DNA from 3 places in the Arthrobacter sp. BG3 genome. Region 2 is predicted to be linked to each of the others. Evidence: riboswitches for the same ligand, from Rfam matches in the RefSeq annotation. Region 2 holds a riboswitch; each other region holds the start of a gene.
What was found. Region 2 has a riboswitch for S-adenosylmethionine ahead of AC1MFL_RS10570 (DUF1737 domain-containing protein). Riboswitches for the same ligand answer to the same signal wherever they lie in the genome.

Region 1 (10,049 bases), 1.6 Mb from region 2:
ACCACAAACTCCTGCGGCAGCACGTCCGCCAGGCTCAGGAGATCCTCTTCGTTGGCGCCATAGCCGTGCAACAGGAGCAGCAGCGGCTTGCCGCCGCGCTCCTCCTCGGGCTTGGACCATAAAACAACGGGGGCGGGGAAGGCGGCGTGAGTCATGGCTCCATTCTTACAGTTACCCGGAAGTAACAACCTACGGTGGCGTAGCTTTGCACGAAGAGTGCACGATATGAAGGTGAGCGAAACAGAAGCCATGGAGAATGCGCCGGAGAACGCCGTCACCCACCCCTGGACCCGCTATGTGGCCATGGGGGACTCCTTCACGGAGGGCATCGGTGACCCCGAGCCTGCGAGTCCTGGCGGCCACCGTGGCTGGGCGGACCGGGTGGCCGAGGAGCTCAGCCGCGGCCACGAGGACTTTGCCTACGCCAACCTCGCCGTCCGGGGCCGCCTCCTGCAGCAGATCGTGGACCAGCAGCTGGCCCACTGCCTGTCCCTCCGGCCCGACCTCGTGACGCTGTCGGCCGGCGGAAACGACCTGATCCGCCCCGGCGGGGATCCGGATGCCCTGGCCGAAAAACTGGACTCGGTGGTGCAGATCCTCACTCTGGCCGGCGCCACGGTGGTCCTCTTCAACGGCCCCGACACCGGCTCGTCCGTGCTGGGCCGGGTGCGCAGCAAGGTGGCCATCTACAACGAGAACCTCCGCACCGTCGCGGCACGCCACGACGCCGTCATTGCGGACATGTGGTCCCTGCGGCAGCTGAACGATCCGCAGATGTGGGATGCGGACCGGCTGCACTTCTCGCCGCTGGGCCACCACACCATCGCGGCCATGGTCCTGGACTCCCTCAACGTCGAGCACACCCTGGAACCCCTCTCCCCCAAACCCCTGCCGCAGCGCAGCTGGCGCCAGGCGCGGTCCGGCGATCTGGTGTGGGCGCGCGAATACTTCGTGCCGTGGGTGGTCCGCCGGCTACGGAACCGGTCCTCCGGCGACGGCGTCACGGCCAAGCGTCCCCTCCCGGGGCCGGTCTTCGGCCCCGGGATGCCGCTGGGCTCGGGCGAGGGGCCGCCCGGCGCCGAAGAGCCCGTGCGCCCCTGAACGTCCTCACCGGGCCGCCCGGACCCAGGGCACGTGTCCCGGGGGTGCACGGTGGGGACGCCACGGAACAGGGCACGACGGGCGGGGTGCGGGCGTTAAGCTGGGAGGACACTTCCTGAGAGGCACGGTACCGTGAACAGTCTGTTCTTTTGGATCATCGTTTTGTCATTCCTGATCCCGATGGCGATGCGCTACTACAAGAAGTCGGTGCGCGGGCGGAACCAGAACCAAGGCGGCGTCCCGGACCAGTTCGGACAGTTCCCCGGCAACCCTCCCGGCGGCGGGGCCGGATACCCGGGCCAGCAGAACAAGCAGCCGCGCGACGGGTTCACCCAGCGGGACTATTACGGGGCATTCGGCGAGCTGGGGGCGCCCCAGCAGCCCGCGCCGCCGGCGAACCAGCCGTACCCGGGCCAGCCGTACCCGGGCCAGTCGTACCCCGGCCAGCAGCCCCCGGTCCCTTACGAAGACAGTCCGGGATACCCCGGCAACCGGCCCCAGGCTTTCCAGCCGCAGGCCGCACAGCAGCCCTCTGCCCCGGCGGTGCCCCCGCCGCCGTCGGCCCCGCAGGGCTTCCGTGCACGCAAGCTCGCGGAACTGGACCAGCGGTACAGCGACGGCGAGCTCACCATGGAGAATTACATGGCCCAGCGCGCGGAGATCATGAAGGGCTAACTCCCCCAAACCACCGCCACCACAAACAACGCGGGGTCACGTACCGCCCATAATCCGGTCACGGATGGGCTGTAAGTGACCCCGCGTTGTTTGTTGGGCGGGCGGGGTTGTGGGGGTCAGTCGACCTGGGGGAAGCCGAGGTCGATCACCGAGGTGGACGGATCCGGCCAGCGGGTGGTGACGACCTTGCCGCGGGTGTAGAAGCGGATGCTCTCGGGGCCGTACATGTGGGTGTCGCCGAAGAGCGAGTTCTTCCAGCCGCCGAAGGAGAAGCTCCCCACCGGAACCGGGATCGGCACGTTGACGCCCACCATGCCGGCCTCGACGTCGAACTCAAACTGCCGTGCGGCGCCGCCGTCGCGGGTAAAGATCGCCACGCCGTTGCCGAACTCGTTGTCGTTGACGAGCCTGACGGCGTCGGCGTAGGTTTCGACGCGGACCACGGAGAGGACCGGGCCGAAGATCTCGTCGTCGTAGACCTTCATGCCGGGCTTGACGTGGTCAACCAGGCTGACGCCGATGAAGAAGCCGTTGGAATCGAACTTCTGCTCCCGGCCGTCCACCACCACGGTGGCCCCCTCGCTGGCCGCGCCGGCGACATAGGAGGCGACCTTGTCCCGGTGCGCGGCGGTGATGAGCGGGCCCATCTGGGATGAGGGGTCCGTGCCGGGGCCGATCTTCAGGGTCCCCATCCGGGTGGTGATAGCGCCGACGAGTTCATCGGCGATGTTCCCGACCGCGACCAGGACGCTGACGGCCATGCAGCGCTCGCCGGCGGATCCGTAGGCGGCGGAGACAGCCGCGTCGGCGGCCATGTTCAGGTCCGCGTCCGGCAGGACCACCATGTGGTTCTTGGCGCCGCCCAGGGCCTGGACGCGCTTGCCGTGGTCGGCGGCGCGCTTGTAGATGGACTGGGCAATCGGCGTCGAACCGACGAAGCTGATGGCCTTGACGTCCGGGTGTTCCAGGAGCACGTCGACGGCTTCCTTGTCACCATGGACGACGTTGAGGACACCGGCGGGGAGGCCAGCCTCGGCGAAGACCTGGGCGATGAAGACGGCCGAGGACGGGTCCTTTTCGCTCGGCTTGAGCAGCACGGTGTTGCCGCAGGCCAGGGCGCTGCCGATCATCCACAGCGGCACCATGGCCGGGAAGTTGAACGGCGTGATGCAGGCGACCACCCCGACCGGCTGGCGCACCGAGTGGACGTCGACGCCGCCGGCCACCTGCTCGGAGCGCTCACCCTTGAGGGCGTGGGACAGGCCGGTGGCGAATTCGATATTCTCCAGGCCGCGGGTGATCTCGCCCTCGGCGTCGGAGAGGACCTTGCCGTGTTCGCTGGTCAGCAGGGCGGCCAGCTCGGGCCGGCGCTGCAGCAGCAGTTCGCGGACCTTGAAGAAAATGTTGGTGCGCTTGCCGAGGCTGGTGGCGCGCCAGCCGGGCAGGGCCGCGCGGGCGGCACGGATGGCCTCCTCGACACGGTCGGCGGAGGCGAGGGCAACTTCCTTTTCCTGCTCGCCGGTGGCCGGGTTGAAGACGGGGCCGTAGCGCTCGGCGTCGGAAATCAGGGCGCCGTTGATGAAGTGCGGGATGCGTTCCATGGGGGGTTCTCTTTCGTGGGGAGCTGTTGTGGGCAGCGGTGCGCGGCGTTTGCCTGCGCAGGGCCGTTGCGTGGCTGCGTTTGCCCGGCCGCGTTGGCTGGGAGGTGCCTACTTGCCGGTGTCCAGGGTGCCGTCGACCAGCTTGACGATCGCGGAGCAGTCCATGCCGGCGTTGCCGGAGTCGATGAGGCGCTGGAAGAGCTGCTGGACGTGCTCGCCGATTTCCAGCGGGGTGCCGGTGTCGCGTGCCGCGCTGATGGCGAGTCCGATGTCCTTGTTGGCCAGCTCGGTGGTGAAGGTCGGGGCGAAGTCGTTGTTGGAGGCCGCGGTGGGGACCACGCCGGCTACCGGGTACCAGGTGCGCAGCGCCCAGCTGTCGCCGGAGGAGACGGATGCGATGTCCCAGAAGACCTGCTTGTCCAACCCGAGCCGGTCCGCGAGGACGGCGCCTTCCGCGGTGGAGGCCAGGTTGATGAAAAGCATGAGGTTGTTGCAGATCTTTGCGGCCTGGCCGGTGGTGGCGCCGCCAGTGGGGATGATGTTGGCGGCCATCGGCTTGATGTACTCGGTGGCCTCGGCCACGGCGCCGGCTTCGCCGCCGATCATAAAGGTCAAGGTGGCGGCCTTCGCGCCGCTCATGCCGCCCGAGACCGGGGCGTCGACAAAGCGGAAGCCGGCGGCAGCCGCGGCGTCGTGTAGGGCCTGGGCGGAGGCGATGTCGATCGTGGAGGAGTCCACCAGCAGGGTCCGGGTGTCCGCGTGGGCCAGGACGCCGTCCTCGCCAAGGTAAACAGCGCGGGCGTGCTCGCCCTTGGGGAGCATGGTGAAGACGACGTCCGCACCGTCGACGGCGTCGGCGATGCTTGCTGCAGGCTTTACTCCGCCTGCTTCCGCGGCGGCGACGGCCTCGGCGTTGAGGTCGAACCCGCGGACATCGTGGCCGGATTTGGCGAGATTCACAGACATGGACCCGCCCATGTTCCCCAGTCCGATCCAAGCGATAACTGCCATGGCGTAAGCTCCTTTGCTTTGCTGCGCGTAGTGCTGTGGGTGCTGCTTTGCGGCGGCTTGTGTGCTGCCTGTGGTCCGGCCGTTCCGCCGGACTCTCCGGGTCAAGCATCACACCCTGCTACAGTGCAATCAAGGGAAAAAACTACAGATGGTATGTGCATGGATGCACATACCTGATTTCAGAGGAGTCATTGTGGACTTGCGGCGGCTTCCGAGTCCGGACGACCTGCTCATCCTGCTGACCGTGGCCCGGCTGGGCAGGTTCAATGCGGTGGCGGAAGCCCTCGGCACGACCCACACCACCATCTCCCGCCGGATCCTGGCGCTGGACAAACAGCTGGGCGGCCGGACGCTGGAACGGAGCCCGCACGGCTGGGAGCTGACGGACCTTGGCAACGAGGCCGTGGCAGCCGCCGAAGCGATCGAGGGCACCCTCGGGGCACTCACGAACCGGATCGCCCGGTCCGAAGATGTGCTGTCGGGGCTGGTCCGGATCAGCACCCCCGACGGCTTCGGCGCCGAGTTCGTCGCCCCGGCGCTGGTCCGGCTGCAGCGGGGCCACCCGCTGCTGAACGTTGAAATGCTCAGCGCCACCCGCAAGGTCAGCCAGAACCGGTCCGGGGTTGATCTCGAGGTGGTGGTGGGCAATCTGGACGTTAGCAACGCGCAGACCATCTTCCTGTCCAACTACTTCCTCCGGCTGTACGCCAGTCCGCAGTACGCCCGGGAGCATGGCCTGCCGGCGACGCTCGACGACGTCCGGCAGCACGGTTTTGTCTCTTACGTGGAGTCCGCACTGCAGGTCGCCGAGCTCGGCCACCGCTCCACCCAGCTTCCCGTCCCCCGCTCCAGCTTCCAGGCCACGAGCATCTTTGCCCAGCTCGAGGCTGTCCGGCGGGGTGCAGGGATCGGCCTGCTGCCCAACTTCCTGGCCGTCGGCGACCCCAATTTCGTGCCCGTGCTGCCGGACGACTTCCAGCGGCAGCTCCCGATCTGGGCGGCGGCACGCGCCGAATCGCTGCGTTCGGCCCCGGTGCAGGCGGTGCTCGGGGCGGTCCGGACGGAGATCTCCGAACGCCAGGATGTCCTCGCGGGCTGAGCCGAACACGCCGGCTGGGCCGTCCCGCCGGGATGGGCCGTCCCGCCGGGCTGGGCCGTCCCGCCGGGCTGGGCCACCCTAACAGCGACAGCCCGGGTCCCCGCACTGCAGGGACCCGGGCTGTCGCTCATCCGCTAATGATTCGTAGCGGGTGGATATTGCCAGTTACTTCTTGACTGCTATTTCTTGACTGCTACCTTGCTTGCGGCAAGGAGGTCGGCGGTGCCCTGGGCGTCGGCGGCGTCGACGTCGTGCAGCGAGACTCCGCGGGTTTCCTTGAGGAAGAACACGGCCACCATCGTGACCAGGCAGGCGCCGAGCAGGTAGATCGCCACCGGGGTGGAGGATTTGAACTGGCTCAGCAGGGCGACGGCGATGATCGGGGCCAGCGAGCCGGCGACGATCGAGGTGACCTGGTAGCCCAGGGAGACGCCGGAGTAGCGCATCCGGGTGGGGAACATTTCAGCCATGATGGCCGGCTGGCCGGCGTACATCAGGGCGTGGAAGAGCAGGCCGATGGTGACGGCGGCCAGGATGATGAAATCGTTCCCGGTGTCCATCATCGGGAACGCGAAGAAGCCCCAAGTGGCGCCCAGGACGGCACCGGCCATATAGACGGGCTTGCGGCCGAAGTGGTCGGACATGCGGCCGACCATCGGCACCACGCAGAAGTGGATGAAGTGCGCGATGAGCAGCAGGAGCAGGATCCGTGAGGTGTCGGTGTGGACCACTGTCTTGAGGTAGGTGATGGAGAACGTGACCACGAGGTAGTAAAGGATGTTCTCCGCGAAGCGCAGGCCCATGGCGGTGAAGACACCGCGGGGGTAGCGGCGGAAAACTTCCTTGACGCCGTAGCCCTTGTGGCCGGCGTCGACCTCTTTGCGGGCCTCCAGGAAGATGGGGGCGTCGCTGACCTTGGTGCGGATGTAGTAGCCCACGAGTACGATCACGGCGGAGAGCCAGAACGCCACACGCCAGCCCCAGGACAGGAAGTCCGCGGAGGAAAGCAGCGCGGAGAGGCCGAACAGCACCGCGGTGGCCAGGAGGTTGCCCAGCGGTACGGCCGACTGCGGCCAGCTGGCCCAGAAGCCGCGGGACTTGTTGGGGCTGTGCTCGGCGACGAGCAGGACGGCGCCGCCCCATTCACCGCCGACGGCGAAGCCCTGGGCGAAGCGCAGGAAGACCAGCAGCGCCGGAGCCCAGTAACCGATCTGCGCGAAGGTGGGCAGGCAGCCCATGAGGAAGGTGGAAACGCCGACCAGGATGATGCTCAGCTGCAGCAGCTGCTTGCGGCCGAACTTGTCGCCGAAGTGGCCAAAGACGATGCCGCCGATCGGGCGGGCGATGAAGCCAACAGCGTAGGTGAGGAAGGCGGCGAGGATGCCGTCCAGCTCGGTCCCCGAATTGGGGAAGAAGGCCTTGCCGAAAACAAGGGTGGCCGCGGAGGCATAGAGGAAGAACTCATACCATTCGACGACGGTGCCGGCCATGGAGGCCGCAACTACCTTCTTCAGGCCGGACGATTTGACGTCCGGCTCTTCTGCGCGCCTCGCGGCCGCGTTTTCCGTACTCATTGTGACTCCTTCGGTGTCTCCGTCGACACCCTATGGACCATTCGGGAGGAGGGCGCCTGTGATGTAAGACACGCGGCACCATTACCCACGAGTATGGTCCCATCCGGAGCGGGCCTCAACGGCCATTAGTGCAGGGGGCATCTGCAAAAATGCACACGGGACGCCGTTTCAGGCCGCAGGACTAGCCGAAGAAGTGCTGCCGGAGCTGGTCGTTGAGCTGGCCGATCTCGGTCAGGAAGCCGTCGTGCCCGATCGGCGCCTGGATGGTGTGCACCGCAACCTCGCCCGGCAGGGCATCGGCGAGCGCGTGGGACTGGGCCGGGAAGTACAGCCGGTCCGAGTCGACGGCCGCCACCAGGAACGCCGCGGTGGCCGGAGCCAGGGCCTCTGTGAGGGCGCCGCGGCCCCGGCAGATGTCGTGGCTCATGAGCGCCTCGGTGATGGCGATGTAGCTGTTGGCGTCGAAGCGGCGGACCAGTTTGTTGCCCTGGTGGTCGAGGTAGCTCTCCACCTGGTAGCGGCCGCGCCCGGCGAGGGATCCGGCTTCCAGCGGGGCCTCGGAGGCCTGGGCGTTCCGGCCGAAGCGTCCGTCTAGCTCTGCCGCCGAGCGGTAGGTGATGTGCGCTATCCGCCGGGCCAGGGCCAGCCCGGCTTCCGGTTCGGGTCCGCCGTAGTAGTCCCCGCCGTTGAAGTTCGGGTCCTGCCGGATGGCCAGCGTCTGGGCCTGGGCGAAGGCAATCTGTTCGGCGGTGCTGCTGGCTCCGACCGAAATCACGGCGCAGCGCTGGACCCGTTCCGGGTAGCTGACGGCCCATTCCAGGGCACGCGCCCCACCCAGGGACCCCCCCAGCACGGCGTACCAGCTGCGGACGCCCAGGGCGTCCGCCAGTCGTGCTTCGGCTTCGGTCGTGTCCCGGAGCGTGACAAGCGGGAACCGTGAGCCCCAGGGCTTTCCGTCCGGCGCCGTCGACGAGGGGCCCGTGGAGCCGTAGCAGCCGCCAAGGATATTGATCGAGACGACGAAGTACTTGTCCGTGTCCACCGGCGCGCCGGGACCGGCGAGCTGCTCCCACCAGCCCGGCTCCTCGGTGGCGCCCCGCGTGACGTGGGTATCCCCCGTCAGCGCGTGCTCGATCAGCACGGCGTTGGAGCGGTCCGCGTTGAGCGTCCCCCACGTCTCGTAGCCGAGGGTGACGTCAGGCAGCCGGGCGCCGGACTCGAGCTCCAGGTCGCCGATCCGGAGGTACCGGACCGTACCATCCGGGACAGTGCCGCCCGGGTCAGCGGCGTCCGGACCACCTGGGGCGGAGGCATCGGCGTGGGAGGTTTTGCTTACAGGTGCACCCTGGCGGGTGACGGCAATCGTCATCTGAGGACCTAACTTCGCGCTTGCCCGCCGACAGCTGACCGGCAGGCCAGGTCTTCACCCGGGGCACCCCGCCGCAAAAGGAGGGTTGCCGGCCAGCAAGCCGGGGCTGTCGCTGGCACTCATGACCTTCACTGAGTGTACGAAATGCGGCGCCCCGGTGGCGAAGATTGTGACGCCCGTATGACTCCCCGGGTCAAACCAGCGCGCCGGCCCCGACACCCCGGCGCCCGGCAGTGCGGCCGGGGGCGCCGGGCGTCGGGGCGCTCAGGCGGTCTTGGCCGCGCGGAATCCGGCGTCAAGGTCGGCGAGGATGTCGTCGATGTGCTCCAGGCCCACCGAGAGCCGCACCAGGCCGGGATTCACGCCGGCAACGGCCTGCTGCTCCGGGGAGAGCTGGCTGTGCGTGGTCGACGCCGGGTGGATGACGAGGGAGCGCACGTCGCCGATGTTCGCCACGTGCGAGTGCAGCTCGAGGGCGTCAACGAAGCGCTTTCCGGCCTCGGCTCCGCCGGCGAGATTGAAGGACACGACGGCGCCGGTCCCCTTCGGGCCGTACTTGCGGCCGCGCTCGTACCAGGGGCTGGAGGGCAGCCCCGCGTAGGCGACGGATTCGACGTCGTCCCTCGCCTCGAGCCATTCGGCCACCCTGATGGCGTTGGCGACGTGCCGCTCCATGCGCAGGCTCAGGGTCTCGATGCCCTGGGCGATGAGGAAGGCGTTGAACGGGGACACCGCCGAGCCGAGGTCACGCAGCAACTGGACGCGCGCCTTGAGGATGTAGGAGAGGTTGGCGCCGAGGGCACCGTCCGCGCCGAGGTCCCGGGCGTACACCAGGCCGTTGTAGGTGGGGTCCGGGGTGTTGAAGCCGGGGAAACGCTCCGGGTCCTTGCCGAAGTCGAAGTTGCCGGAGTCCACGATCACGCCCGCGATCGCGGCGCCGTGGCCGCCAAGGTACTTGGTGGCGGAGTGCACCACGATGTCCGCACCCCACTCGATCGGCCGGATCAGGAAGGGGGTGGAGAGGGTGTTGTCCACGATCAGCGGGACGCCGGCCTCGTGCGCAACCTGCGAGATGCCCTCGATGTCCAGCACGTCCTGGCGGGGGTTGGAGACCACTTCGCCGAAGAACAGCTTGGTGTTCGGCTGCACGGCGTCACGCCACTGGGCCAGGTTGTCCGGGTCCTCCACGAAGGTGACGGTGATGCCGAACTTCTTTAGGGTGTGCGCGAGCAGGTTGTAGGTGCCGCCGTAGAGGCTGGGGCTGGCCACCACGTGGTCACCGGCCTCGGCGACGTTGAGGATCGCGAAGGTCTCCGCGGCCTGGCCGGAGCTCAGCAGCAGCGCCGCGAGTCCGCCCTCCAGGCTGGCCACCCGCTGTTCGACGGCGTCCTGGGTGGGGTTGCCGATCCGGGTGTAGATGGGAGCCAGTTCGGCAAGGGCGAAGCGGTTGGCGGCGCTTTCCGCGCTGGGGAAGACGAACGACGTCGTCTGGTAGATCGGCAGCGAGCGGGCGCCGGTGGCGCTGTCCGGCTCCTGGCCGGCATGGATCTGGCGGGTTTCGAAAGACCAGGCATTGGACATCTGGAGGCTCCTTTTAGGGACTGGGCACAGACAACCCC
Region 2 (10,049 bases):
CGCGATCTACCTGACCGAGCTGAACAAGCTCGGCGCCCAGGTGCAACTGCTCGACCCGCACCGGATCTACGTCAACGGGCCCACCAGGTGGCGCGCGGCCGAGGTTGGCTGCCCGCCGGCACTGCGCCCCGCGGCCTGCCTGCTGCTGGCGATGCTGGCTGCCCGGGGTGTCTCGGAACTGCGCAACATCTACGTGATCGAGCGCGGCTACGAGGACCTGGCCGAGCGGCTCAACACCATCGGTGCGAAGATCGAGTACTTCCAGGACTGACCCCGCTGCGCACCTCCAAGCAACGCGGGGTCAGATCACGCCCGTCCGGAGCGCCTCCATGGGCGCGGAGTGACCCCGCGTTGTTGAGCGTTTCGGCGGATCCTGCCGCACAATAGAAACATGCGCACCTTCGGCGTGGAGGAAGAACTGCTCATAGTGGATCCCGAAACGGGGATGCTGCTTGCCCTCGCCGATGTGATGCTGCCCAGCCTGGTCCCGCCGATGCCGGACACCGGCCTGGCCGACCCGGGACAACCGCAGGCCCATGAGGACGCAGACTTCAGCTACGAGCTCAAGCTGGAACAGATTGAAACCCAGACCCGGCCGTGCCGGGACTACACCGGACTGCTCCGCCAGCTGCATCAGGGCAGGGCCCTCGCCGACCAGGCCGCACGGGTTCACGGCGGCCGCGTGGCCGCCCTGGCCACCTCACCCCACGGCTCCGCCACCCACCTGACACCCAAGCAGCGCTATATGACCATGCAGCGGCGTTTCGGGCTCACGGTCCGGAACCAGCTCACCTGCGGACTCCATGTCCACACCTTCGTGGAGTCGCCGGAGGAGGGTGTGGCGGTGATGGACCGGATCCGCGACAAGCTGGCGGTGCTGATCGCGCTCAGCGCCAATTCCCCCTACTGGAACGGTGCGGAGACGGGGTTCGAAAGCTACCGGACGCAGGCGTGGAACCGCTGGCCTGGCTCGGGGCCGACGATGATTTTCGGCAGCCTGCCGGTGTACCGGCGGGTGGTGACCCGGCTGGTGGAAAGCGGCGTCCTGATGGACGAGGGAATGGTGTATTTCGACGCGCGGCTGTGCCGGCACCATCCCACCGTGGAGGTCCGGGTCGCCGACGTCTGCCTGCGGGCCGAGGACGCGGCGCTGATCGCCGTACTGGTGCGCGCCCTCGTGGAGTCGGCGTCCCGGGAATGGAACGACGGCGTGGATCCCGCCCCGGTCCCGACGCTGCTGCTGCGGATGGCCGCGTGGCAGGCCAGCAACTGCGGGCTGCGCGGTCAGCTGCTGGACTTCGGAACCTTCACCCCGGCCCCGGCCGCGGAGGTGGTCCACGCGCTGGTCGACTTCGTGGCCCCCGTGCTCGAGGAGCAGGGCGAGCTGGAAATGGTGCGCGCGGGCGTCGGCCGGATCCTGGCGGAGGGCACCGGTTCGCAGCTGCAGCGCCAGCCTTTCCGCTCCGGCGGGCTGGCTGCCGTCGTCGAACGGGCCGTCGAAGTGACCATGCGGGGAGCCGCCATCGGCGGCCCGGCGGACGAGGGCTCGTCCCTCGGCCGGGTCCGCCGCGGCTGAGCCCGCCCCGTTCACCGGGCGGCCGCCTGACCACCAGCGGGACGGCCCGGAGCCGGGCGTAGCCCGGCAGCGCCGGCCCGGACCCTGGACAGGGGGTGTCTAGACCTGCTTGAGGGCCTGGGCGAGGTCGCGGGTCAGGTCCCCGAGGTCCTCAAGGCCCACCGAGAGGCGCACGACGCCGTCGCTCAGCCCGATCGCCGCGCGCCCTTCGGGCCCCATGGCGCGGTGCGTCGTGGTCGCGGGGTGGGTGATGAGGGACTTCGAATCGCCCAGGTTGTTGGAGATGTCGATGATCCGCAGCGCATCCAGCAGCACAAAGGCGGCCTCCTTCGCCGAACGCCCGGCGGACGGGGAGAGCTCGAAGGTCAGCACGGTGCCGCCGGCCTTCATCTGCCGGGCGGCCAGCTCGAACTGCGGATGGGACGGCAGCAGGGGGTACCTGACCCAGCTGACCGCCGGCTGCGCCTCGAGCCATTCGGCCAGCCGCAGCGCGGAGGCGGACGAATGGTTCACCCGCAGGGCCATGGTCTCCAGCCCCTTGGTCAGCACCCACGCGTTGAACGCCGAGAGCGCCGGGCCGGTGTGGCGCATCAGCTGCTTGACCGGGCCCCCGATGAACTCCTTGGTGCCCAGGATCGCGCCGCCCAGCACCCGGCCCTGGCCGTCGATGTGCTTGGTGCCGGAGTAGACGATCACGTCCGCGCCGAGGTCCCCGCAGCGCTGCAGCAGGGGAGTGGCAAAGACATTGTCGACGACGACGGTCGCCCCGGCCGCGTGCGCGAGTTCGCTGACCGCCGCGATGTCCACGATTTCCTGCATCGGGTTCGACGGCGACTCGAAGAAGACCGCCGTCGTCGGCTGCGAGAGCGCAGACCGCCACTGCTCCAGGTCCGGGCCGTCCACGAAGACCGCCTCGACACCCCAGCGGGGGAGGATCTCGTTGAGGATCACGAAGCAGGAACCGAAGAGCGAGCGGGCCGCGACCACCCGGTCGCCGGCGGCCAGCAGGGCACCGAGCGCGGTGAAGACCGCGGACATGCCCGAGGCCGTGGCAAAACATGCCTCGGTGCCTTCGAGCAGCCGGAGCCGCTCCTGGAAGGTGGCCACCGAGGGGTTTCCGTAGCGGGAGTACACAAAGCGTTCGTCCTCGCCCGTGAAGGCGCGCTCTGCGGCGGCCGCGGATTCGTAGACGAAGCCGGAGTTCAGGAAGATCGGCTCGGACGTTTCCTGGAAGCCGGTGCGGTCGAGGCCGCCGCGGACGGCCTGGGTATCGGCGCTCCAGCCGGCGGCGTCAGGGTTGAAGGTCACTTAGTGCTTTCCAAGGTTGGTGGGCAGGCCGCGGTTCTTCCAGCCATTGACCGTGCGTTCGCCGTGGCGGTCCGGATCGCCTTCAAAGCCCTCGAGGACGTTGTAGGAGACGAAACCGGCCTCCGTCGCGGCGACCGCAGCGGCGATGGACCGCGCGCCCGACCGGCACAGGAACACCAGTTCGGCGCCGTCAGCGCCGGCCGCCTGCTGCTTCAGCTGCTCAACGAACTCCGAATTGGGGATGCCGCCGGCAAGATTCCACTGGATGAAAAGCGGGCCGGTGCCCTTGCCACCCGCGGCTGCCGTGTCCGGGACGCCGATGTGGGCCCATTCGCCCTCAGTGCGGACGTCCACCAGGATGGCTCCGTCCGCGAGCTTGGCCCAGGCCTCCTGCGGGCTGAGGTCACCGGCGTAGCTCACGCGTGGCCCTCGCCGTCGAAGTCAAGATCATCCACGGCGTTGGCGACGGCGGCATCTGCGCTGGCGATCGCCGCCGGCAGCACGACGGCCTGGGCCACGATGACGCTGCTGCCGTTGAACGTGGCGGCCGGGCTGCCGTGCAGCACGTAGCCGTCGGCGAGGGCGGCGGAGACGCGCTCGCAGAAGGCCCGGTCATCGGGGCCGGTAAAGAGTCTGTACGCCAGTTTTTCCTCGGCGGCACCGGGGACTGCGGGGGACGGGGCGGGTGCTGTACTGGGGACAGCGGGGGCGGACGCGTCAGGCACGACGGATCTCCTTCTTTCACGCTTGCAGCTCGAATGGTCGATATGCCGAGTATTCACCTGAGGCACCCCGCCGCGAAAGGGAGGGTTGCCGACCGGCCAGTCAGGGCTTGGCGCCGGGTCTCATTACTCACCAAAAACGTAACACCTGCGGCGCCGGCCGGCAGAGCCGCCGTCGTCATGTTAAGTAACGGGCCCCACCAACGCGGGGTCACTTAGCGCCCGTCCGGGGCCGCGGGACGGGCGTTAAGTGACCCCGCGTTGCTGTGTGGGGGTGGGGAGGCTACTCGATTGTGGCGTAGAGCGCGTTGAGTTCCGCGGTGAGCTGGCGGCGCAGTTCCGGGGTGCCGATTTCCTTGCCGTCGATGTGGTTGACGGGCGCCAGCAGCCGGATGCTGGAGATCAGCCAAACGGCGTCGGCGTCATACAGGTCACGGGGCTCCAGCGGCCCGTAGCCCAGCTCCCAGCCGGCGGCCTTGGCTGCGGTGAACAGGGCACCCTGCGAGGTGCCGGGCAGGATCCCGCTGTCGAGTTGCGGCGTGATGAGCCGCCGGACGGTGCGGACCCCGCCGGCCCCGTCGTCGGAGGTTTCCAGGTGCGCGAGCAGAACGGTCGACGTCGGACCCTCCAGGACCCGGCCGTCCGCGGAGGTGAAGATGACGTCGTCGGCGCCCTGGCTGCGCGCGTACCGGAGCGCGGCCATGTTGACCGCATAGGAAAGGGTCTTGGCGCCCATCAGCAGCCACGGTGCCCGCTCCCCGACTTCGCTGTCGTAGCCGCGGTCCAGCAGGATGACGTCGATCCCGGTCTCACGTTGGCGCCGCCCGGCCGGGCCGGGGGCGGAGGCCTGGACCCAGCAGGTGGGCGTGGGGGCACCTTCGACGCCGCGGGTCACGAGCAGCTTGACGACGAGTTCGTCGTCCCCGGTGGCCTCGCCGCCGGGCACATGCTGGCGCCGGTATTCGCTGATGGCCGTGGCGATGGCCCGGCGCCAGACGTCCTCCGCCGGGATGCCCAGCTCCAGCAGCCGGGCGGACCCGGCCAGCCGGTTCAGGTGCGCCTGGAGCTTGCGGGGCTGCCCGCCCACCGCCAGCAGCGACTCGAAGACACCGTCGCCGCGGGTGGCGCCCTGGTCCGTCGCCATCAGCTGGGGCTTGGTGGCATCTGCCAGCCTGCCGTCGTCGAAGGCAGGATCCAGGAAGACCAGCACCGGGGTGGGGGCGGGGACGGCGGCAGGAGAAGTCATGGCTTCAGCTTAGTGCGGCGTGCCACGGGATAGGATTTGACGGTTGCCCGTTCCGGAACTGTTCCGCGGGTCTGGAGCTTGAGGGGTTCGCCTGTGCTGTGGCCATTTTCGCTGGCGGAATCACTTCCGTCCTGGCTGATCCTGATTCTGACCGTGGTCGACCTCGCCATCCGGGTGCTGGCCCTCGGCATCATCCCCGGAAACCGCCGTCCCACCACGGCCATGGCCTGGCTGTTGATCATTTTCTTCGTCCCGGCCTTGGGCCTGGTCCTCTTCCTGCTCTTCGGCAACTTCCGCCTCTCCCGCAAGCGCCGCGCGCAGCAGGAGGCGGTGAACATCCGGGTCCGCGCCGGGACCTCGGACCTGGCGATGCTGGAGAGCCGCTACGAGGGCCCGGAATGGGTGTTGTCTGCCGGGGAACTGAACAAGACCCTGGGCTCGCTGCCGATGGTGGACGGCAACCACGTGGAGCTCCTGCCCGGCTACCCGGACTCGATCAAGGCGATGGCCGCCGCCGTCCGTGAAGCCGAGTCGTTCGTCAACGCCGAGTTCTACATCATGAGCTCGGACCACATCACGGACGATCTGCTGACCGCGATGGAGGAGGCCGCCGAGCGCGGCGTCGAAGTCCGCCTCCTGTTCGACCATCTGGGGACCCTGCGCATCAAGGGCTACCGCAAGCTGATCGCCCGGCTCAAGGCCAGCAAGATCCACTGGCGGCCCATGCTGCCGCTGAACCCGCTGCAGGGGCAGTGGCGCCGGCCGGACCTGCGCAACCACCGCAAGATCATGGTGATCGACGGCGAGGTCGCCTTCACCGGTTCGCAGAACCTGATTGAGCCCTCCTACAACAACCCGCGGCACCGCAAGATCGGCCGCGAATGGGTCGAGCTGATGGCCTGCCTCCGCGGGCCGATCGTCACCACGCTCAACGTTGTGTTCGCCACCGACTGGCTCAGCGAGACCGACGAATCCCTCGAGGGCCAGCTCGCGCACCGGCCTGAACTGCACGCCGGCAACGTCACGGCGCAGGTGGTGCCCAGCGGCCCCGGATTCATCACCGAAAACAACCTGCGGCTCTTCAACACGCTGATTTACTCGGCGCAGCGCAAACTCTCGATCTGCAGCCCGTACTTCGTCCCGGATGATTCCCTGCTGTATGCGGTGACGACGGCGGCGCAGCGCGGCGTCGACGTCGAACTCTTCGTCTCGGAAAAGGGCGACCAGTTCCTGGTCCACCACGCCCAGCAGTCCTTCTACGAGGCGCTGCTGGAAGCCGGGGTGCGGATCTACCTGTACAAGGCGCCCTTTGTACTGCACGCCAAGCATTTCACCATCGACGACGAAGTGGCCGTGCTCGGCTCCAGCAACATGGACATGCGCTCCTTCTCGCTGAACCTGGAGGTCTCGGTGATGCTGCTGGGTGAGGACATCGTGCGGCGGATCAGCGCTGTGGAGGACAACTACCGGGAGATTTCGCGCGAATTGACGCTCGAGGACTGGATGAAACGTCCAATGGGCGTCAAATACGTGGACAACGTCGCACGGCTGACGGCCACCCTGCAGTAGCCGCGGCGGCGCCGGAGCCGCGCCGGGACGGGCCGGGCCGGCGCCGACGTCAGGCGGGCGGAAACTCCGCGCCCAGCGCCGAGAGGACGCCGAAAGCCTTGGTCCGGATCTCCTCGTACTCCTCCTGCGGCGAGGAATCCGCCGTGATCGCCCCGCCGACGCCGAGGCTGAGGCCGGCGCCGCCGCCGGCCTGCTCGGTGCGCACGAGGGTCCGGATCGCGACGGCCAGGTCGGTCGCGCCGTTGAGCGAGAAATAGCCGATCGCACCGGAGTACACCCCCCGCGGGGCGCCCTCGAGCCGGTCCAGGATGGCCATGGTGCTGACCTTTGGCGCACCGGTCATGGAGCCGGCGGGGAAGCAGGCGGCGACGGCCTCAGCCCTGGGCATGCCCGGCCTGAGCCGGGCATCGATGGTGCTCACCATCTGGTGCACCGTGGCGTAGCTTTCGATCGCGCAGAGCCGGCTGACCGACACCGAGCCGGGCACGGCGAAGTGGCTGAGATCGTTGCGCAGCAGGTCCACGATCATGATGTTCTCGGCGCGGTCCTTCGGCGAGGACTCAAGCTCGTGCCGCAGCAGCGCGTCCCGTACAGGATCCGCATCCCGGTGCCGGGTGCCCTTGATCGGCTCGGCGCGCATCCCGCCGTCGGCCGCGATCCGCAGGAAACGCTCCGGCGAGGTGCTCGCCACGGTGAGGTCCCCGAAGCGCAGATAGCTGGCGAACGGGGCCGGGTTCCGCCTGCGCAGAGCCAGATAGGACCGCCACGGGTCCAGGGCGGCGGCGGGAAGTTGCGCCGTCAGCGCGGTGGTCAAACAGACCTCGTAGGTGTTTCCCTCGGCGATCTGGTGCTGGGCCTCGGTGATTTTGGACTTGTAGGCGACTTCCGAGTCCCGTGCGGCGAAGTCCAGGGCTGCAGGACCGGGTGCGGACAGTCCGACGCCGACGCCGGCCGCCGCTGTCTGCCCGCCAGCTGCCCGGACGACGGCGGTGCGGGCCGCCGCCAGCCAGCCCCCGGCGTCCGCGGTGTCCAGCGCCAGCAACCAGACCGTGCGCTCCACATGGTCCAGCACCACGGCGCGTCCGGCAAAAAGCAGGCAGGCATCCGGGGTTTCGGCTGTGACGTCGCTGCCGCCGGTCTCGCGTTTGAGTTCGTAGCCCAAGTAACCGAGCCAGCCCAGGGTGAACTCGCAGGGGTAGCCTTCGGGGCCGCGGAGCGCCCGGCGCCCCCAGACTCCGTCGAGCCAGCGGAAGAACGGCCCTTCAGTCCGGACGCTGGCGTTGCCGACGCTTACGTGGGTTCTGCCCGAACTGTGCCGGACGGACTGGCCGAACGGGCCGCCGTCGTCCGCGAGGATGCTGAAGCGGCTCCGTTCCGCGGCCACGTGGCCGCCGGCGTCCATCGAGGAGTCCAGCCATACGGCCCTGGCGGAGCGGCCGAAGAGGGACTCGAACAGCCGGGCCGGGTCCGGGGCGGCGTCGATCCGTTCGGCGCGGAGCTGAAGCCCGTGGCGGGCGGCAAGCTCCGGGAGCAGCGCCGGGGACAGTGCGGGCAGGTATTGCAGGGCCTGCAGCACTTCCGCCGGAGCGGCGCCGTCGGCAAGGTTGAGCACCCGGACGTCGGCCCGGGCGGGAACGTCGTCGCCGGCCAGCCACTCCTGCTCCTGGGCGGCCCACTGGTCCCAATAGGGTTCGTAGTTTTCACCGTCGCGGGCCAGGGCCCGGTTGCGCCGGTCTGGTTCGGGCGAATCGGCCCAGATCACCGCGGACAGGAAGGGGCGGGCGGCCTCGGCTCCGGCGCCCACGCCCTCCACCAGGACGATTTCGGCCGGCTGGGTTGTGCGGACGTCGCCGTCGTAGTGCGCCTTCCAGTCCCAGCTGACCCATTCGGCCGGCTCGCCGCGGTGCAGCGGGGCCAGAACCGTGGTGGCGTAGCGTTCGATGCCGGCCGCGAGCCCGTTCCAGCCAGGGTAGATGTCCTCCAAGTGGAAGAGCGAAACCTTGTGGTGCTCGCGGAGCCGTGCCGCCAGTTCGATCGCCAGAGTGGTCTTGCCGGCGCCGGACCGTCCGTCGATGGCGATGATGACGGGTGCTGGACTCATGAAATAGAGCGTACCCGCCGCCCTGCCGTGTGCGGTTGCCCGTCCGCCCGTCCGCGCTGGGAGAGCTCCGCCCGGACGTGCGCCACGATCCCGGGAAGTGCGGCGTGGATCAGGTTCCAGGTGAGGTCGAAGTCCGCGTGGCCGCCGTACCAGGGGTCTTCTATGCCCTGGTCAAGGGGGTCCTTGCCCGCGACGGCGGGATCGAAGCTGCGCAGCATCCGGATCTTGGACAGCGACCCGCGGTCCGGCGCCGCCTGCTGCAGCCAGCCGAAGTGGTCCACGTCCAGGGCCAGGATGAGTTCGCGGGTTTGGAACCACTCTGCCCGCCATTCGCGTGCCACGTGGCTGTCCGAGGCGATGCTGTGGGCAGTGAGCTTGCGCGCGGCCCGCGGATCAATCGGGCGGCCCGCCTCGTAGGCCGTGGTTCCGGCGGAATCCACCACGGCGCCGGTCAGGCCCTCCGCGGTGAGGGCCTCCGCCAGCATCAGTTCGGCCATCGGCGACCGGCAGATGTTCCCGGTGCAGACCGCGATGATCCGGTACTGGCTCGACGTTGAGGTCATAGTGCAAGCATGGATCATGCGGGTCCTCTTGGCTAGCTCCGGGGGTGCGAGTATTACAACGTTGTCATACTTGTATTTCGATCTGTCATAATGTCCGGCCGGGCCCTTGCTCGACACCAGCGGCCACGTGATCGGCATCAACACCATGGTTGCCGCGTCCACTGCGCAAACCTCGGTCAACGGGATCAGTTTTGCCATTGCTGCGGACGCGGTGGAATCCCTGCTCCCGAGCCTCCGTGCGGGCGGCTGGGTGAACTAACTGTCTGCGGGATTCCCGGACCAGACCGCCTTGCGGAGAATGGACCGCAGGGACGCCACTTCCTCGCCGGTAAGCATTTCCAGCTGGCGCGATTCCGCGGCCTGGGTTGCCTTCTGGGCGGCAGCGTGGAGTGCGCGGCCCCCCTTGGTGGCGGCCACCAGTTTCTGCCGCCGGTCCGAGACTCCCGGCTTTCTTTCGACCAGGCCGCGCTGTTCCAGTTCGTCAATGAGGGCGACGATCTGGCTGGGGTCAAGGCTGAGAAACTCGGCCAGTTCGCGCTGGGTGGGTCCCAGGTCGCCGCAGGCCAGCGCCAGAACGGAGTAAGACCGCTCTTTCAGCCCGAACTCCGCAAGGGCTGCGTTGTTGAGCACGCTGCCGGCGGCGTGCAGCTTGGCCAGAAGGAAGCCGATATCGGTGCTGATGCTTGATTCCGCAAGTCGCGCTGAAGCCCCGCCGGAGCTTTCGGTGGCGTTGTTTACCTGTTGTGTCATGGTGCCTTTCGGGCGGGTAGCCAGCCGGTCGTTGAATTATTCAATGATCCCACGCGTGAAACGGCGGCGAAAGGCGTGACCCGGTGCGGCGAGGGTGGCGGGTGGCACTTCCCTGCTCAGGGCGGTGAGCGCGCGAAGAAGGCCCAGGCCGCGGGTGCATATTGGATGCATAAATAAATGATTGACATTTTCAAGGATTAAGTTTCTAATTGAA
Region 3 (10,049 bases), 740 kb from region 2:
GCCACCTCGTTCAGCCTGGCGCTGCTGGCCGCCACCGAGCGGCTCAAAGTGATCTCCGCCGTGCATCCGGGCATGTGGCACCCCGGCGTGCTGGCGAAGTACATCATCACCGCCGACCACATCTCCAACGGCCGCGCCGCCGTCAACATCGTCTCCGGCTGGCTCAAGGACGAGTTCACCAACTTCGGCCTCGAATGGCTCGAACACGACGAGCGCTACGTCCGCACCGAGGAATTCATCAGGGTCCTCCGCGGGCTGTGGACCGAGCAGGACTACAGCCAGTCCGGCAAGTACTACAACATCAACAACTTCACCCTCAACCCTGCCCCTGTGGACGTGCCGGGCCGGGCGCACCCGGAGATCTTCTTCGGCGGGAACTCCACGGCGGCACAGGCCACGGCCGGCCGGGTCGCGGACTGGTACTTCTCCAACGGCAAAGACCTCGAAGGCTTCAAGGAGAACATCGCCGGCGTCGTTGCCGCTGCCGGCGCAACGGGCCGCGGCACCGGGGCTGCGCTCCCCTCCGCTTTATCCTCTCCGAGGTTTGGCCTGAACGGCTTCGTGATCGCCCGCGATTCCGAGAAGGAAGCCCGCGACACCCTCCGCGAGATCGTGGCGAAGGCGCACAAGCCCGCCGTCGAGGGTTTCCGCGCGGCTGTCCAGGAAGCCGGGCCGTCCACGAAGGACGGCAAGGGCATGTGGGCCGACTCCAGCTTCGAGGATCTGGTGCAGTACAACGACGGCTTCAAGACCCAGCTGATCGGCACCCCGGAGCAGATCGCGGAGAGGATCGTGGAATACAAGAAGATCGGCGTGAACCTGTTCCTCACCGGCTACCTGCACTTCCAGGAGGAAGTCGCGGCGTTCGGTGCGGACATCCTGCCGATCGTCCGCGAACTGGAAGCGGACCTCGCACGCAGGAACGGCACGGAACTGGACCTGTCCGGCGCCGCGGCGGTTTCGGCCAGCTCAACCACCGGGCTGGTGAACGCGTAATGGCTGACCGCAAATTCGGATTCCGCACCCGCGCCCTGCACGCCGGAGGCACCCCCGATGCCGAGCACGGCGCCCGCGCCGTGCCGATCTACCAGACCACGTCCTTCGTGTTCAAGGACACCCAGGACGCCGCCAACCTCTTCGCGCTGCAGAAGTACGGCAACATCTACTCCCGGATCGGCAACCCCACGGTCGCCGCGTTCGAGGAACGCATTGCCTCCCTCGAGGGCGGCATCGGCGCTGTGGCCACCTCCTCGGGCATGGCCGCGGAGTTCATCACCTTCGCTGCACTCACCCAGTCCGGCGACCACATCGTCGCGGCCTCCCAGCTCTACGGCGGGACCGTCACGCAGCTGGACGTCACGCTGCGCCGCTTCGGGGTGGACACCACCTTCGTTCCCGGCACCGACCCGGCCGACTACGCCGCCGCGGTCCGGGAGAACACCAAAGCGATTTTCGTTGAGGTGGTGGCCAACCCGTCCTCGGAAGTCCAGGACCTTGAGGGCCTGGCCAAGGTAGCGCACGACGCCGGCATCCCCCTCGTCGTCGACGCCACCTTGAGCACCCCGTACCTCGTGCGGCCGATCGAGCACGGGGCCGACATCGTGATCCATTCGGCCACCAAGTTCCTCGGCGGGCACGGCACCACCCTCGGCGGCGTCATTGTCGAAAGCGGCCGCTTCGACTGGGGCAACGGCAAGTTCCCCACCATGACCGAACCGGTGGCCTCCTACGGCAACGTCTCCTGGTGGGGGAACTTCGGTGAATACGGCTTCCTGACCAAGCTCCGCTGCGAGCAGCTGCGCGACATCGGGCCTGCACTCTCGCCGATGTCCGCCTTCCAGCTGCTGCAGGGCGTCGAGACCCTGCCGCAGCGCCTGGACGAACACCTCAAGAACGCCCAGGCCGTGGCGGAATGGCTCGAGGCGGACGAGCGCGTGGCGTACGTGAACTTCTCCGGGCTGCCCTCGCACCCGCACTTCGAACGGGCCAGGAAGTACCTGCCGCTGGGGCCGGGCTCGGTGTTCTCCTTCGGTGTGAAGGGAGGCCGCGCCGCCGGGCAGAAGTTCATCGAGTCCCTGCAGCTGGCCTCGCACCTGGCCAACGTCGGCGACTCACGGACCCTCGTGATCCACCCCGGCTCCACGACCCACCAGCAGCTCAGCCCCGAACAGCTCGAGTCCGCCGGTATCCCCGAGGACCTGATCCGGATCTCGATCGGGCTGGAGGACATCGAGGACATCCTCTGGGACCTGGACCAGGCGCTGGACATGGCGTCGGAGGACGGTGCCTCGGATGCGTCCGCCCGCGGCTTAGCGTTCCCGGCTTCCCCCGGACTCGCAAGCTCCTCCGGGGACCCCGAGCCGGTCTCTTCACCGCCTCGTTCCTCGGCGGCGCGATGCGCCGCTTCCGCGGACACATCAGAGGCCGACAGCAGCACGATCGGAGCATTGTCATGAGCAGCGAAGAGACCCGGACCTGGGCCGGGCCGTCCGCTCCGGAGCGGCTGAACCTGCTAAGGCAGGCGAAATCAATCGCGATTGTTGGTGCCTCGGACAAGCCGTCCCGGGCGAGCTACTTTGTGGCGACGTACCTGCAGTCCTCCACGCGCTACAAGGTGTATTTCGTGAACCCTGTGGTGAAGGAGATCCTGGGCCAGCCGACCTACGCCTCACTGGCGGAGCTGCCGGAAAGCCCGGACATCGTGGACGTGTTCCGCAAGCACGACGACCTGCCGGGTGTCCTGGAAGAAGCCATCGCGGCCGGCGCCAAGACGCTGTGGCTGCAGTTGGGCTCCTGGCACGAGGATGTCGCGAAGGAAGCGGAAGCTGCCGGACTCGACGTCGTGATGGATCGCTGCGTGAAGATTGAGCATGCCCGCTTCCACGGCGGCCTGCACCTGGCCGGCTTCGACACAGGGGTCATTTCCTCCAAGCGGCAGGTCCTGGCCTAGCGCCTCTGCCGGGTCCGGACGCCCGTCTCCCGCAGCTCAGGGCGCCGAATTCGCGGGAAACGCCCGGACTCGCCGTTTTGTTTCGGCGAGTTCGGGCGTTTCCCGCGACGTCGACTTCCGCGGGCTGGCCGGACTAGGGCTGGCAGGACTAGGGCTGGCCGGACTAGGGCTGGCCGGGGAGTGCCGGGAGCACGCCGGGAAGAGCCGGCTCCGTGGGAAGACCCTTGCCCCCGCTCGGGATGGGGAGTGCGGGGGTCCCCGGTGTGACCGGGCGGTGGGGCGGCGTCGGAAGGAATCCGGTATGGCCCACAGCAGGCGGACTGGCAGGGGTGCCGGGCTTCGCTGGAACCGCAGCAGAGGCTCCGGGAGCCCCCGGAGTTTCAGCTGGCGGCGGAGTGGCGGCGCCCGTTGCGTTCGACGTAGGCGCGGGGGCTGCCGGGACGTCCGCCGGTGACGGGCGGGCAGGCCGCGGGGCCGTATCGGGCATCTTGTCGGCGGTCTGGAAGATGGTGCCCACAGAATGGCTGAACGTCTCGCCGAAGTTCCCGCTGGAGGCGGCCACGGCGCCCGCCCCAAGAGTCATTGCACCCAGCACGGCGCCACCGACGATTGCGAGCCTGCGCTTCCGGCCGCGGTGCTCGGCCAGGCTCGTGACGCCAGCCGGAAGAGTTTCGTCGACGGAATCCGGCGCGGAGGCGGCGGAACCATAGCTGCCGGCGGCCAGCAGCGCCGCGAGATCGGCGCGGGGCGCGGGGGCCTCGTCAGGGACCAGCGCGCGGAGCTCTTCGAGTGAGCTGCGGAGCTCGGCGGCTGCTTCGAGGCCGGAATCACGGAGCATCGCCTGGATGCCGCCATCCTGCTGGGGTTCGCGGGTTCCGGTCATGATGCTGCGTGGTCCTTTTCGGTGACGAGTTCGCGCAGGGCACTGAGCCCGCGTCGTTGAAGCTGTTTGATGGCGCCCGGCGACTTGTCCATGATGCCGGCCACCTGTTCGATGGATAGGTCCGCGACGATCCGCAGGACCAGTACTGCCCGCTGCTCCTCATTGAGCCGGGAAAGGGAATCTGTCACGCCGCCCAGCGAGCCGAGGACCTCGTCCTCGGCGGAAGGGGCGTACCGGGTGTCATCACGGGGGTCGTATTCGGCCAGGTAAGGCGTGCGTTCTGCCCGGCGGTGATGGTCGACCAGCCGCGCGTGGGCGACGGAGAAAATGAAGGTCCGCAAACCGTTGTGGCCGCCGGTGACCTTGGCCAGTTTCGGCAGGACATCGACGAAGACGTCCTGGGTGAGCGCTTCGGCGTCGTCCACTCCGCGGGCCCGGAAGTAGCCGAGGACGGCGGGTGAAATGACCGTGTAGACAGCGTTGAATCCTGACGGCTCGCCAGCGAATGCTGCTGACAATTCGTCATCGCTTAGCTGTTCTGCCAAGAGGCTGTCCTTCCGGTTACTGCTGGGGTGCGGCCTGGGCAAGTCTAGCGGCCGCACCCCCGGGTGCCTCCGAGGAGGCGTGTACTGCCTACTTGTTGATCTCAGGCTTCTCGTCCGACGGCAGGGCCGGGACGGCGGGGACGGCCGGGGTAGCCGGAACGGCGGGGACATCCTTGGCGCCGGGGACAGCGGGGACGGCAGGAACGGCGACGGTCACGCCGGCGTGCGCCTTGGCCTCGGCTGCGCCCTTGGCATTGGCGGCACCGTCGACGGAAGCGCCATCCTTGTCAGCTTCGAGGGAGCCCTCTGCGGATCCTTCGGTGCCCTCAACGCTGACGTCGCCCTCGGCGGAGTCGTCAACGGACGGGGATGCCGGGACGGCGGGGACGGCCGGCTGGGAGGGAAGGTCGGGCGTCGCCGGGACCGCAGGGGTTGCCGGGACGGCGGGCGTAGCGGGGCTCACTTCAGCCTGCTGGGTGTTCGAAACCTGGGCCGCGTTGGCCAGGCCGATGCCGGAGAACCCTCCGACGGCGAGAATAGCGGCGCCGACAGCAATCTTGGTGGTCTTGCTAACACTCTTCATAAGAAACGTACATCCTTTGGTTTTGGGTGAAAGCCGGCTGCGGCCCGATGGAGGCTGGCAGCAGCCCGCGCGTTCAGTGAAAGGCCGGCCGGCGCAGCTTGGGGGCATGCGCCGGCCTGCACTTACAGTGGAAGACCGGCCGGAAACCTGGTGGGGGGTCCATGCTCCGGCGGCGCTTACAAAGGAGTAATCGCTGGGGTGCCCCGAAAGGTTACGCACCGATCGGAAGTTTCTTTTTCCTCGGGACGAGCAACGGCGGCGGGCCACCCTTCCAGGTGACCCGCCGCCGTCGGGCGCCGCGATGAATGCGTCAGTCAGTATCAGTCATTGATCAGATCGTTGATCACGATCGTCTGGTCGCGGTCCGGGCCGACACCGATCGCGGAGAACCGCGTGCCGGAGAGCTTCTCGAGTGCCAGCACGTAGTTCTTGGCGTTCTCCGGGAGGTCTTCCAGGGTGCGGGCACCGGTGATGTCCTCAGTCCAGCCTTCGAAGTACTCGAAGATCGGCTTGGCGTGGTGGAACTCGGTCTGCGTCATCGGCATTTCGTCGTGCCGGACGCCATCAACGTCGTAGGCCACGCAGACCGGGATCTGCTCGATGCCCGTGAGCACGTCCAGCTTGGTGACGAAGTAGTCGGTGAAGCCGTTGACGCGGGAGGCGTGGCGCGCCAGCACGGCGTCGTACCAGCCGCAGCGGCGCGGCCGGCCGGTGTTGACGCCGAACTCCCCGCCGGTCTTCTGCAGGTACATGCCCATCTCATCGAACAGTTCCGTGGGGAACGGTCCTGCGCCTACACGGGTGGTGTAGGCCTTGATGATGCCGATGGAGCGCGAGATCCGGGTGGGGCCGATGCCCGAGCCCACGGAGGCGCCGCCGGCGGTCGGGTTCGAGGAGGTCACGAAGGGGTAGGTGCCGTGGTCAACGTCGAGGAACGTGGCCTGGCCGCCCTCCATGAGGACCACCTTGCCCTCGTCCAGGGCGGTGTTCAGGACAAAAGTGCTGTCGATGACCAGCGGGCGGAGGCGCTCGGCGAAGGACAGGAAGTACTCCACGATCTCGTCCACCTCGATGTCCCGGCGGTTGTAGACCTTCACCAGCAGTTCGTTCTTCTGGCGCAGCGAGCCTTCGACCTTCTGGCGCAGGATGGAGGCGTCAAAGACGTCCTGGACCCGGATGCCGAGGCGGGCCACCTTGTCCATGTAGGCCGGGCCGATCCCGCGGCCGGTGGTGCCGATGGCGCGGCTGCCGAGGAACCGCTCGGTGACCTTGTCCAGGACCTGGTGGTAGGGCGCCACGAGGTGGGCGTTGGCGGAGACCCGCAGCTTGGAGGTGTCGGCGCCGCGGGCTTCCAGGCCGTCGATCTCCTGGAACAGCGCCTCGAGGTTCACCACGCAGCCGTTGCCGATAATCGGAACCGCGTTGGGGCTCAGGATGCCGGCCGGAAGGAGCTTGAGCTCATACTTCTCACCGCCTACGACGACGGTGTGCCCGGCATTGTTGCCGCCGTTGGGCTTGACGACGTAGTCGACTCGGCCACCAAGCAGGTCAGTGGCCTTACCTTTGCCTTCGTCGCCCCATTGGGCTCCGACGATCACGATTGCTGGCATGGGATCCTCCCCCATTCGTTCGGGCCAAAGTCCGTGTGATTCACCAGGGTGGTCACCGGAGCTCAGCGCCGTTCATGAGAACGCCCCGGATCTACCGCTGTGCTCTTACCATCAACGCCAGAGTCCGGGGCTCTTACCACCCAAGTTTAGCCGATCGCGGTGGCGTCGACTCATTTGACCATCCAATGGACTTCCCGCCGGCTGCGCGGGGACCTGGCGGGGGCGGCTGGGCCGGGAGGAGGCGGGGCGGCTGGGCCGGGACCCGGTGTCCAGCACGCGGAACTTCGCCGGATGGGCTTGCGCGGGGGCGCCCGGTCGAATTAGGTGGGAGGTGACCATCCCGAGCGGCCGAGGGACCTGGACCGTTGACGCCGCAGCAACCCTGCCCGTACGCAGCACTGTGACGGCCAAGGTGCTACCGCCAGGACCGATGGAAAGGAAGCGCCCCCATGCAGCAGAACACCGACCATATCCGCGCCACCCATGCAGGCTCATTGCCCCGCACCCCCGAGCTCATCGCGGCGAACGAGGCCAAGGAAACAGAAGGCATCACCCCCGAGTTCCTGGACCTGCTGGAAACGTCCGTGGTGGACATCGTCCGGCGCCAGAAAGACCTCGGCATTGATATCCCCAACGACGGCGAATATGGGCACACGATGTCCAGCTCGGTGGACTATGGCGCCTGGTGGAACTACTCCTTCAGCCGGCTCGGCGGCCTCGAGCCGACGGATGTGGACCGCTGGGCTGACGCTGCAGTGCACCGCTCCACACCCGGCAACATCGTGCTGACCTCCTTCCCGGACCGGCGCGACCGGCAGAAGTTCAACGAGGCCTACAACGACCCGTCCTCCGGAATCCTGGCGCACCGCAAAAGTGTCACCCAGCCGAAAATCGCCGGCCCGCTGAGCTACACCGGGCAGGACCTTGTGGGCTCGGACATCGCCAACCTCAGGACCGGCCTGGCCGCCGCCGGCCTGGCCGAGGGCTTCGTCGCCTCGCTGTCCCCGGGCTCCTGCGCCCGCGTCGCCAACGAGTACTACAAGACGGATGAGGAACTCCTCTACGCCTGCGCCGACGCCATGCGGGAGGAGTACAAGGCCATCATCGACGCCGGGCTCACGGTCCAGCTGGACGATCCGTCGCTGGCCGAAAGCTGGGACCAGATCAACCCGGAACCGAGCCTGGCCGACTATCTCAAATTCATCCAGCTCAGGGTTGAGGCGACCAACTGGGCGCTCCGCGACCTGCCGCAGGACCAGATCCGGCTGCACGTCTGCTGGGGTTCCTGGCACGGCCCGCACACCACGGACATCCCGTTCGCGGACATTGTCGGTTCCGTCCTGCAGATCAATGCGGGCGGCTACTCCTTCGAGGCCGCCAACGTCCGCCACGAGCATGAATGGCGCGTCTGGGAGGACACCAAGCTCCCCGACGGAAAAGTCATCATCCCCGGCGTCGTTTCCCACGCCACCAACGTCGTCGAGCACCCGGACCTGGTGGCTGACCGGATCGTACGCTTCGCCGAACTGGTGGGCCGGGAAAATGTGATTGCATCCACAGATTGCGGTCTGGGCGGCCGGGTGCACCCCCAAATTGCCTTTGCCAAGCTGGAATCCTTGGGAGAGGGCGCCCGCCGCGCCACCGCGCGGCTCTGGTAGCGGCCGCTCCGCGGGAACGGCATTTCGCGGGGCTTGATAGACTAGTAAGGATCGACCAGGAATCGGTCCACACCACATTTTCAAACCACACCGTACTTAACGTGCCCCGGTGCTCGGCGTGCCCACGTACGGTCTGGCAGCTTCACCAAAACCCGCAGGAGACTCAGCAATATATGACAGCCTTGGCCACTGAAAATTCCCGCGAACAGCTTCTGAGCCGCCGCTACGAACCTAGCGTCGCGGCCGTCAACGAGCTGTGCGACACGCTGCAGGCAACCAAAGCTGGCATGAATGTCCCGTATGTAGACCCGATGCACGACGTTGACGAGTGCCGCATCATCAGCCTCTTCTCCAACATCGGAACCGAGGACGAGTCAGGTTTCATCACCGCCGGCGACGAAGAAGCCGCCACCCGCCTGCTCGGCGTCCAGTGGAAGCTGGGCCTGCGCCCGGAGTTCGTGATGCCGTGGAACGTGCACCCCTGGTACGTCCCGGGCGAGCCGAACGGCAAGTTCACGCCGGACCAGATTTCCGCCGGCCTGAAGCCGCTGCTGAAGTTTCTCGCCGTCGTGCCCCGCGCCTCAGTGATCGTGGCCCACGGAACCGAAGCCAACCGCCTCGCTAACCTGCTCCTCAAGACCGAGGTGCCGATGATCTGGCGCCGCGGCCTCAAGACCTACAAGGTCCGCTCGCTCAGCGGCCGCGCCTTCGCCGGCACCCCTGCCCGCCAGGAGCAGTACCTCGAAGAAATGGGCACCGTCTACGCGGACGCCATGGCGCGCACCGGTCTGGCCAAGACCAGCTAGTCCGCACCCACCCGCGTCGACGACGGCGGGCGCCCACCTTCCGGTGGACGCCCGCCGTCGCACTTTAACCAGCAACGCGGGGTCACTTACGGTCCATCCCAGGGTGTGGAATGGACCGTAAGTGACCCCGCGTTGTGGTTGGTTAGCGGTTCTCGGCTTCGATGGCTGCCTTGGCGGCGGGATCGGAGTCCTTGAGGAACTTCTCGATCCGCTCCGGTTCCTCGGCCTCGCTGATGGCCGCGGAGGCGCGGCCCAGTGAATACAGGGCGCGCAGGAAGCCGCGGTTGGGTTCGTGCTCCCACGGGATGGGCCCGAAGCCGCGCCAGCCGTTGCGGCGCAGCGAGTCCAGGCCGCGGTGGTAGCCGACGCGGGAGTAGGCGTAGGAGTCGATGGTCCGGCCCTCTTTCCACGCTTCCTCGGCCAGCACGGCCCAGAGCAGCGAGGAGGTCGGGTTCTTTTCCACTAGGTCCAGGGCTTCCTGGCCCGCGTCCAGTGCTGCGTAGACCTCGGTCTCGGCAGGCAGGAGCGTGGGCTCAGGGCCCATCAGGTTCTTGCGGAACTCGTCCGACATCCTTAGAACGTCTTGCCGGTGGAGCCGAGCTGCTGGGCAGCCTCGACGACGCGGGCCGCGAGGCCGGCTTCGGCGGAGGCGCCCCAGACGCGGGGATCGTAGAGCTTCTTGTTGCCGACTTCGCCGTCGACCTTCAGCACGCCGTCGTAGTTGCGGAACATGTGGTCCACCACCGGGCGGGTGTAGGCGTACTGGGTGTCAGTGTCGATGTTCATCTTGATCACGCCGTAGGAGACCGCGTCGGCGATCTCCTTTTCGGACGAGCCGGAGCCGCCGTGGAAGACCAGGTCGAACGGGTTGGCCTTGCCGATCTTGGCGCCGACCTGCTCCTGGATGTCCTTGAGGATCTCCGGGCGGAGCTTGACGCCGCCGGGCTTGTAGACGCCGTGCACGTTGCCGAAGGTCAGCGCCGTGATGTAGCGGCCGTTCTCGCCGGAGCCGAG

Region 1: another riboswitch for S-adenosylmethionine. It lies ahead of metX (homoserine O-acetyltransferase MetX); the one in region 2 lies ahead of AC1MFL_RS10570 (DUF1737 domain-containing protein).
Region 3: another riboswitch for S-adenosylmethionine. It lies ahead of AC1MFL_RS07205 (cobalamin-independent methionine synthase II family protein); the one in region 2 lies ahead of AC1MFL_RS10570 (DUF1737 domain-containing protein).

What each region holds. Positions count from the first base shown of each region.
Region 1 is NZ_CM155270.1:741,886-751,934, forward strand. It holds gene AC1MFL_RS03385 (alpha/beta hydrolase) at 1-155, opposite strand, end outside; gene AC1MFL_RS03390 (SGNH/GDSL hydrolase family protein) at 226-1,101, shown strand; gene AC1MFL_RS03395 (hypothetical protein) at 1,234-1,776, shown strand; gene AC1MFL_RS03400 (CoA-acylating methylmalonate-semialdehyde dehydrogenase) at 1,893-3,377, opposite strand; gene mmsB (3-hydroxyisobutyrate dehydrogenase) at 3,486-4,388, opposite strand; gene AC1MFL_RS03410 (LysR family transcriptional regulator) at 4,588-5,487, shown strand; gene AC1MFL_RS03415 (MFS transporter) at 5,667-7,061, opposite strand; gene metX (homoserine O-acetyltransferase MetX) at 7,243-8,430, opposite strand; SAM riboswitch class IV at 8,442-8,557, opposite strand; gene AC1MFL_RS03425 (bifunctional o-acetylhomoserine/o-acetylserine sulfhydrylase) at 8,695-10,011, opposite strand.
Region 2 is NZ_CM155270.1:2,376,865-2,386,913, forward strand. It holds gene AC1MFL_RS10550 (UDP-N-acetylglucosamine 1-carboxyvinyltransferase) at 1-271, shown strand, start outside; gene AC1MFL_RS10555 (glutamate--cysteine ligase 2) at 392-1,576, shown strand; gene AC1MFL_RS10560 (O-succinylhomoserine sulfhydrylase) at 1,676-2,884, opposite strand; gene AC1MFL_RS10565 (rhodanese-like domain-containing protein) at 2,885-3,304, opposite strand; gene AC1MFL_RS10570 (DUF1737 domain-containing protein) at 3,301-3,609, opposite strand; SAM riboswitch class IV at 3,623-3,737, opposite strand; gene AC1MFL_RS10575 (aminodeoxychorismate lyase) at 3,890-4,852, opposite strand; gene cls (cardiolipin synthase) at 4,946-6,421, shown strand; gene pabB (aminodeoxychorismate synthase component I) at 6,471-8,522, opposite strand; gene AC1MFL_RS10590 (low molecular weight protein-tyrosine-phosphatase) at 8,519-9,085, opposite strand; gene AC1MFL_RS10595 (hypothetical protein) at 9,192-9,344, shown strand; gene AC1MFL_RS10600 (MarR family winged helix-turn-helix transcriptional regulator) at 9,341-9,835, opposite strand.
Region 3 is NZ_CM155270.1:1,633,202-1,643,250, forward strand. It holds gene sfnG (dimethylsulfone monooxygenase SfnG) at 1-996, shown strand, start outside; gene AC1MFL_RS07175 (O-acetylhomoserine aminocarboxypropyltransferase/cysteine synthase family protein) at 996-2,456, shown strand; gene AC1MFL_RS07180 (CoA-binding protein) at 2,453-2,950, shown strand; gene AC1MFL_RS07185 (hypothetical protein) at 3,114-3,833, opposite strand; gene AC1MFL_RS07190 (RNA polymerase sigma factor) at 3,830-4,378, opposite strand; gene AC1MFL_RS07195 (hypothetical protein) at 4,467-4,961, opposite strand; gene AC1MFL_RS07200 (adenylosuccinate synthase) at 5,282-6,571, opposite strand; SAM riboswitch class I at 6,904-7,008, shown strand; gene AC1MFL_RS07205 (cobalamin-independent methionine synthase II family protein) at 7,021-8,229, shown strand; gene AC1MFL_RS07210 (uracil-DNA glycosylase family protein) at 8,403-9,035, shown strand; gene AC1MFL_RS07215 (DUF3151 domain-containing protein) at 9,178-9,606, opposite strand; gene fbaA (class II fructose-bisphosphate aldolase) at 9,609-10,049, opposite strand, start outside.